2 regions of the Shewanella sp. 5S214 genome follow, and region 1 is predicted to be linked to the other one. Evidence: riboswitches for the same ligand, from Rfam matches in the RefSeq annotation. Region 1 holds a riboswitch; the other holds the start of a gene.

What was found. Region 1 has a riboswitch for cyclic di-GMP ahead of gbpA (N-acetylglucosamine-binding protein GbpA). Riboswitches for the same ligand answer to the same signal wherever they lie in the genome.
Region 2: linked by a shared signal. The riboswitch ahead of ACED29_RS02435 (glycosyl hydrolase family 18 protein) and the one ahead of gbpA (N-acetylglucosamine-binding protein GbpA) in region 1 are both predicted to bind cyclic di-GMP.

Annotation. Positions count from the first base shown of each region.
Region 1 covers NZ_JBGOOV010000007.1:123,665-128,102, forward strand. Annotated here, with positions in the region: gene gorA (glutathione-disulfide reductase) at 1-567, shown strand, start outside; gene gbpA (N-acetylglucosamine-binding protein GbpA) at 689-2,134, opposite strand; cyclic di-GMP riboswitch class I at 2,265-2,363, opposite strand; gene ACED29_RS06780 (TetR/AcrR family transcriptional regulator) at 2,787-3,419, opposite strand; gene ACED29_RS06785 (LysR family transcriptional regulator) at 3,541-4,407, shown strand.
Region 2 covers NZ_JBGOOV010000003.1:17,751-22,188, forward strand. Annotated here, with positions in the region: gene ACED29_RS02435 (glycosyl hydrolase family 18 protein) at 37-2,631, opposite strand; cyclic di-GMP riboswitch class I at 2,736-2,824, opposite strand; gene fis (DNA-binding transcriptional regulator Fis) at 3,393-3,698, opposite strand; gene dusB (tRNA dihydrouridine synthase DusB) at 3,722-4,438, opposite strand, start outside.

The sequences.
Region 1 (4,438 bases):
TCACCATCAACGGGTAATATCGGTCTAGAAAATACCGACGTGCAGTTAGATGCAAAAGGCTACGTCATTACTGATGAACAACAAAATACTACCGCAAAAGGGATTTATTGTGTTGGCGACATTATGGCAGGTGGTGTTGAATTAACCCCTGTTGCCGTTAAAGCGGGTCGTTTATTGTCAGAGCGTTTATTTGGTAACATGCCCGATGCAAAAATGGATTACAGCTTAATTCCTACTGTAGTCTTTAGCCATCCACCCATAGGTACTATGGGCTTAACAGAGCCTGAAGCGGCTGAAAAATATGGCCAAGACAATATTAAGGTGTATACCTCAACATTTACTTCAATGTACTCTGCAGTAACCGCACATCGCCAAGCCTGTAAAATGAAGCTAGTGTGTGCAGGTGATAATGAAGTCGTCGTTGGTATTCACGGTATCGGCTTTGGTATGGACGAAATACTACAAGGCTTTGGCGTGGCCATGAAAATGGGCGCGACTAAAGCAGATTTTGATTCAGTAGTAGCAATACACCCAACGGGTGCTGAAGAATTTGTTACTATGAGATAAGCGACTGATAATCAATAAAAAACCGTGAACACCTTAATCGGTATTCACGGTTTTTTTATCTTTATTTAAACCTAAAAAAGAGATTTAAACCTATTTGAATCTCTTATATGATGTTCCGATTTTACAATTCAGTCCATGCTACCGCCCAAGAAGCTCCTACGCCCGGCTCATAACTGGTAGCAGAAGCTGACCACTGCATACAGTAGCCGCCGTATGGAAAAGGTTTACATTGATAAACCTTACCTGTCTTAGGCTGCAAAACCTTAGTACCGGTAACATAACGCGTCACTTCAGCTGGAAACACGAAGTCGGCTTCTGATACTGGTAGCTCATCCTTTAAAAACACATCAAAGTTCTGCTGGATGACATCCCCTTGCTGAGGTTCACCTTTAACTTGTAAGTGATAATGGCCAACTTTAGGTGCGACTACATCCAGCACTAAACTCGCATTGGTATTATTAACCGCTTGACTCACAAATCCAGATGCAACGCCATCATGATTAAATAAATAAGCTGACACTTGCATAGCGGAATTGGTTGTCACATCAAAACTAACTTGAGCCGCACCATCGTTGATTTGAATAGCATCAGCAAGCGAGGTCACATCGAGCTGATTCCCAGGGGCAGGCGCTAAATCAAACTCGACTTCGACACGCTTAATACCTGAGTCAGTTAGGGTAAAAATATCATTTTTACCGTAAACCGGCATGATACTGCCAGCGGCATTCTTTTGTCCTGCATTGAGTTGTGATTGCTGCGCATTAATAGTGCTGGCAAGAAGGAAAGGCCAATTCTGTTTATCACCTTGAGTCGCATCGGTAATTGTAATCGTGGTTTGCTTAGAGAGCTGCTCGCCATTAGCATCAAATACCCTGGTCATCACTTTGTCACCAGCCTTGAGATCCAGTGACGGATTAATGTCACCCACATCTTGCCATTCGTTAGGGATTCCCGAGCCTGAACTCAAATTGACATCAATAGCATTATAGAAACTATTGCTGGTGTCACCGACTTGCCATACGGCTAAAATAACGTGGTAACCACTTAGTCCCTCTGGCACGTAACAGTCATGAGTAACTAATTTAGGTGGCTGAACCATGCCACCATCGACCACACAAAAAGGCGCTAAATCGAAACTCGCGCGGCTTAAGGCTTGGTTTTGGTCCCACCCGTGGCGAGTAATATAATAGCGCCAGTTACGGGTGACATGGTTAGCGGTAAACTGCCAAGTAAATTGCTGCCATCCGGCGTTGATATCCGTTTTAGACCAACGGACCGGACTCTGAACATCTAGAGGAGAAAAGGCACCATTTGCAGCGCTCGCTAACTTACCATCTTCAGGGCCTGATTCAGGGAATCCCGAAGGCCCTTCAACACTTTGTGGCTCCCACTGAACGGCGCCACAGCTTGCATTATTGCCAGTTTTACAAGCGTATGAGCGTGACTCTGGCGATAGCACATAACCATGCGCTTCAACAGACAGACTGACGAAAGAATTTGCAGCCATAAGTGAGGCTGCGAGTAGGCTTAATTTAGAAACATGAGGTAAAACAGGAAGATTTGCCACTTATATGCACTCCATTGGTTACCTATTACTTAAAAATAAGTGATAGGCCTCGATATCAATATCAAAGTGGTATTTTGGCAAACAACAGCGTTAAAAAAACGGCTGTGCGTTTCACGCAGAACCTGAGCTCTGCGGCAACTCCGCTATCTTAGTTTCGTAAAAATTAATTTACCACCTTAGACCGGAAGCTTTGCGTCCTAACTTTTCAATTAGTTTGCCAAATACTATGAGTGTTAGCTTGGTGATAACGCTATTTATAACAAGGTATCAACTAACACGACTAAACTAACAACAAATATCAACCGTGTCAAAAAATATAAAAACAATAAATACAAACACTTAAAAAAGTACATTCAGTGTTGGCGTGGGATCAAGGCGACATGATTTTATCTGCTACTCTCTAGCATTAAGGAACTCAGGTTCATGCTGTTGTAAACATAGCATCGATGACATTGCCATATTTTACTGATGTACTAAAACACGATTGTGTGAGTAGATAGGTAGGTGGGCCATTATCGATTTTAGTTTAGAAAACGCTTAATTGACTGCGATTAATAATTATCCCAAGCTGGCCAAATGCGTTCCAGAGCAAACCGTTAACTGAAGTTAGGGGATCCATGGCATTTAGAGTTCAAGAGCGAGGATAAATCATTTATGCGGGTTTACCGGCTAGCCACAGCAAGAATGTATTAATCGTGGGCATGCGTTTGTGTGAATGGCCCATAAGCTGGGTCATGGCAAAACTAAACTGGTAGTACATTTCAGCATCGTCGGGATGCTTTTGTGCATCGTCACTGTTGATCATAGCACCGCGTAAATAGTCACAAAGCAACTCACCACGATTAAAGCCACCAACCTCACCAATCTCTGTCAGGGTTTGTGCATTCCATTGTTGATATTGTTTAAGTACTCGCTCAAAACGGGCGCGATAATAATCGCTGGCTTGTATTAGTATTGACTCGTTGGGGATCACTCTAGCAATAACAAATGATTGTTCAGATAAAATACGGTACAAACGTTGGCAATGATGAAAAATAAACCGTAAATAGGGATCACTATATTGCTGTGTATCTTGTTCGGCTTGAATTAACCAATGACGATAATCTGCACTGGCTACGGCCACAATTAAATCGGCCTCTGAGGTAAAGTGATTATAAATAGTGCCCTTGGATATCTGGCTGGCTTGAACTAGATGCGAGCGGCATAAATCAAAGGTTTTATGGCCTTTTAAACAACGTTGTGACACTTCAATCAAGTAGTTCCCACGATCCTCCCAGCTACCCATTCCTTACTCCAAGATATTTTAATTAAATAACCATTAACACCTCACAGTTACACTATAGCAAGCTTTGTGGATAGCCTAAATTGAGTAATACTTATACCACTATGAACTTACTCAATAGCCCATGTTAAAAATTGACTTACTTGAAAGTTTTATCGCTGTTGCTGAATGTGGCAACTTGTCAAAAGCGGCTGATAAAATTTGCCGAACCCAATCAACGTTGAGCCTACAAGTTAAAAAGCTTGAAGAAAGTGTCGGTCAAACTTTGCTGATTAGGGACAACAAAGGCGTCACCTTGACCGAGTCAGGTGAAACCCTGCTGAGCTATGCCTATAAAATGATGCAACTTAACTTACAGGCACTTGATGAGTTAAAAGATTGTCAAAATCGCGAAGTGATCCGCCTTGGTGTGCCAACCGATTTTATCAAATGCTACCTAAGCAGCTGCTTATTAGAGTTTATTCGTGAATTTACCAATATAGAATTAGTTATCGATACCGATGTAAGTGGCAATTTATATAAACGACTCCATCAAGGCGAGTTTGACGTGATAGTCGCAACTCACTGGCAAGCCCCCGTCAACGGCGAACTGTTATTTACGCGCCGCTTTCATTGGGCCGCAGCAGCTAACGGTAACGCCCATAAAAACAAAACCATCCCCGTGGGCTTATACCCAGAAAACTGCCCTATTCGAGCACAAGTATTCGCCAATCATCAATTGTCTATGCGTCCGATAAGGGTATTACTGTCAACACCATCCCCACAAGCGTTATCGATGGCGGTCGAAAATGATCTTGTGATTGCGCCGGTAGCCGAATTTAGAATAAACGATAAAATGCAGATTTTAGATCCACTTGAACATGGCTTACCGCCACTGCCGATGTTTAACGAATCGCTTTACCTCAACCCAGAGACTCAAACCTATGCGACCTTGCAATTAATTAATTTAATAAAAGCCAATGTTGAGCATAAAGGCTATCAAATCAACTAACATCACTACTATACCAAGCCGCATACTGTGA
Region 2 (4,438 bases), on a different contig from region 1:
TTTATTTCGATTACATGTAGTTAATAAGTAAGCTTTTTATGGGCAGCTAGCTATACCAATATCTACCCAAACAGCAGCCATACCAGGAATATCACCTTTGGTCCAATAACTGGCTTGCCATTGACGGCCGTTATAACTGGTCGTAGCGCCACCGCTATAGGCAATGGTAGCATCCCAACCTAACTCAACTTCACTTATTAGCTGCCATTGATCCGCAGTGCGGGAAGGCTTATTGCCTTGAGTCCAGTACTTAGCTTTCCAAACTAAACTACTGTAGCTAACGGTATCACCCGTGTTGTAAACCACGTTGGCTTGCCAAGTAGGATATTGATCCGCATTAGGGTCGGTTGCATCACAGCCCCCACCGATTACCTTAGGTGTGACTGTCAATGTGGTTGAGCCATTGGCATCTAAAGCACCATCAGAAACTAACACGCTTAATAAGTAGCTAGTCGACTCTGTGACATTGGCACCGGTGACGACTAGCGTGGCACTATTTTGTCCTGTTGCAGAAATATCTGCTGGCACAGTCCAGTTGTAAGTGAGTGCATCACCATCGGCATCAGAGGCATTGGCTACAATACTGACAGACTTACCGGCTTCGACAATGGCTGTCGCAGCCACACTCACGACTGGGGCTTGGTTAGGCGCATCCGCCTTATTCGTTAAAAGGACTGAATCTGTTGCCGATGCACCTTGAGGATCCGTTACTTGAAGGCTAAAACCATAGACGACATCGGTCAGAGTGGCTTCTAATGGGATAATGACATTGGCCATATCCGCGTTAGCGAGAGTTATCGTTGGGCCGGATACTTGTGTCCAAAGATACGTTAGGGCGCCATTTTCAGGATCACGTGAACCATTTCCATTAAGTGTTACATCGGCAGGGCCAGTTACTGATATGTCTGCTCCAGCATTGGCAATAGGGGCTTTATTCACCGGTGGCGTAGTGCCTTCATCGTGGCCAAGACCTTCGTGCATCGCATTAAGAATATCGCCATTATCAGCATCAATTTCCCAAGCGAATAGTCCTCCAAGTTGATTTGATAACACATATTGGCCTTTGGCTTTTACCGAACGAGGATCGTCAAAGGTAATCAAATCGCCTGTCGTTGGGTTAAACACTGACGGTGCTTCGGCGGTTTCATCGTAGTTATAAGTCCAACCGCTCCCCATGTACTCATTCACGATCTGGCGATAATCCACCACGCCATCTTCCCATGTGCCTTTTACTTTACCGGTGGCCGTACCCGTGAATGGATTATTGCCAGTGTAGCCATTAACGCCAGTCCAACCACGGCCATACATAGCCGCACCGACCACAATTTTACCAGGCGTAACACCTTGCGCTAAAAGGTTTTTCACCCCTTTGTCTGTGGTGTAGCGGGTATCAGGATCCCAACTGGCTTCATACAAATTGGTTTGATGGCCAAGTTCGGTATTGGTCCAGCCGCCGTTGAAGTCGTAGCTCATTAAAAAGATGTAATCCATGTATTGCTGGGCAGCTTGATAATCAACTTTGGCAATTTTATCGTCACCAGCGCTAATGGCTGAGGTCAGTTCATAACTTCGTCCCGTTTCAGCGCTTAACTCATCTAACATGGCTCGCAGTTCTCGCATCAAAATGACATAGGTTTCGCCATCATTAGCATTGCCTAAACTTGGGTTTGCACCGCTCCCCCCGGGGAACTCCCAATCAATGTCTACACCATCGAAAAATTTCCACGTTTGTAAGAATTCTTTAACTGATGCCACAAAAACATCACGCTTGGTTTTATCTCCTAGAAAATAGAATGGATCGGATAATGTCCAGCCGCCAACAGAAGGCAAAATTTTCAAATCAGGATAAGCTTGCTTAAGTGCCATCAATTGACCGAAATTACCTTTGTAAGGATCAGAAAAATCACTCACACCAGCCTGAGGCATTTGGACCGCCGCCCAAGGATCGTGGATAGCCACTTTAAAATCTTCACGGCCACTACAGGCACGTTGGAGCGCTTGGAAACTGCCGTCGATTTCTTTCAAGCTGTCGTTGATACCATCCCCGCCGCATATTGGGGTAAAACCATATAAAATATGAGTTAAATTTTGTGCAGGGAGCTTATCGACCGCGAATTTGCGGCCGTACACCCCCCATTCAACAAAGTAACTGCCGACCACTTTGCCTGATTTATTGGCATAGGGACGGTTGTTTTCTTTAAGCGGAGCATTGAGTGGCACTAAGTGGCTGCCATCTGTATCTGCGACCATAATTTCTTTGGCATCGCTCGCCGTACAACCATCGCTGTTACACAGCTGAACTTGCATTTGATAGCGGCCACCTTGCTGTACCTTGAAACTTGCAGAGCCAGATGCACTCGAAGGGCCTTCCCATACCGCATTACCATCAAGCAGTACTTTCGCCACAGTGCCAACATCACCACTCCAAAGATTCCAGTTAACTGATACATCCGCTGCATCTTTGACTTTCACTAATTGGTTGTAGGCTGTTGCGGCTTGATCAACCTCGATGATGGCAAACTTTGTTTCACCCCAACCAATAGTGGGTTTACCCGGAGTGGCAGCGATAACATGTGCAGATAACGAAGATGAAATAATCAACGCTAATGTTGAAATACGTGTATTAAACATGAGACTTCCCTATTGAATTATTTAAACCAATAAGGCAAAAAACGCGAACAGGACAGCTGTTCTTTCTAAAACTCATGCGTCAAAAATGCATGAAGAAGGATCCCTGTGGTGTCCCCGCTATCATAGGTACTAAATTCCCCTTAGACCGGAGGCTTTGCGTCCCAATCTTTCAATTGGTTTGCCTTTCTCAAACAAGTGACAGCGTTGTCATTTGTTTCATTAGCATAGTCTTAACTTTTATAAAAATGCAATGAAATAATCCGATTAAGATAAATATTTTTATATGTGATGTTTTTTTGACAATGATGAAAATCAAATGCTTCTGTTTATTTTTAGTTAAGGATTTGTAATTAATGAAGTATTTTTTGGTTGAAAATCAAGGTGTCAAAAAATAAGAAAAATACTTAAGCGTTAAACATTAAGTGTTAGGGTTACCATCTAGCAACTGTTGCCACTTTTTATCATCTGCGAGTTTTATTTTATTTGAAAAGGTTGGGCTATTGAAGAGCGTTAGCCTTAGTTCAAATTCATTAAGAAATTCATCAAGGTTGAGATCAGCGATGCATTCATCATGATTGAGAACTCATTAGGCTATTGAGGATGTTGCGAGTTTTTGATTTTGGGTGGATCAGGAGTATGAGTTTTTATTTACGTTACTTTGTAAGGAATTTACTCAGGGTACATATGAAGGTACATATAAGCAAAACGGGCTTATCATTACTGATAAGCCCGTTTCATTACAATCACTTAGACGCTAGGTCTTAGTTCATGCCGTATTTCTTTAATTTCTTACGTAAAGTACCACGGTTGATACCTAACATATTAGCAGCGCGCGTTTGGTTGCCACGAGTGTGTTGCATGATGATGTCTAGTAAAGGTGCTTCAACTTCGCACAATACCATTTCATATACTTCAGAAGCTTCCTGACCGTCTAACTGAGAGAAGAAGTTAGTCACGGCACGTTTTACTGCGTCACGTAATAACTGCGGCTTGATAGTGCCGTTTGCTGTTTCGATTTTGCCTACGGTAAGCTGGTGAACTTCTGTGTTAGTTGTCTGATCAAACATTCTATTCTGCTCTTTATTAAATTCTAAACTAATTCATCAAAATAACATTCTACGAGGGAATGTTGCTGGGCAGCGGTTTCAAGCCGATTGAAGTCAGCACGAAATTGGCGCTGTTCCTCATGGTTTAGGTACCACCCGACATGCTTTCTAGCAAATCGGACACCTTTGTATTCGCCATATAAGTCATAAAGTTTATTAAGGTGTTCAAGCATCACAGTGCGTTGCTCTTCTGCCTTAATTGGCGCTAACTTTTTACCTGTTTCCAAGTAATATAGGATTTCTTTAAAAATCCATGGCCTTCCTTGTGCACCTCTTCCAATCATCAGGGCGTCAACGCCAGTGTAGTCAAGCACAAACTTGGCCTTCTCTGGTGTGTCGATGTCCCCGTTGGCGACAACAGGAATTGAGACAGTCTGTTTAATTGCTTTAATGGTGTCGTACTCAGCAAAGCCTTTGTACATGCATTGTCTGGTTCGGCCGTGAACGGCGAGCGAGACAATGCCACAATCTTCAGCAATTTGGGCTATTTCAACACCATTACGATGTTCAGGCTCCCAACCTGTGCGGATCTTTAACGTTACTGGCACATCTACTGCAGCAACCACGGCTTGTAAAATCTCTTTTACTAAGCTTGGGCTTTGCATTAGCGCTGAACCCGCAAACTTTTTATTCACTTTCTTTGCTGGGCAACCCATATTGATATCAATGATATGCGCACCTTGTTCAACGTTGAACTTGGC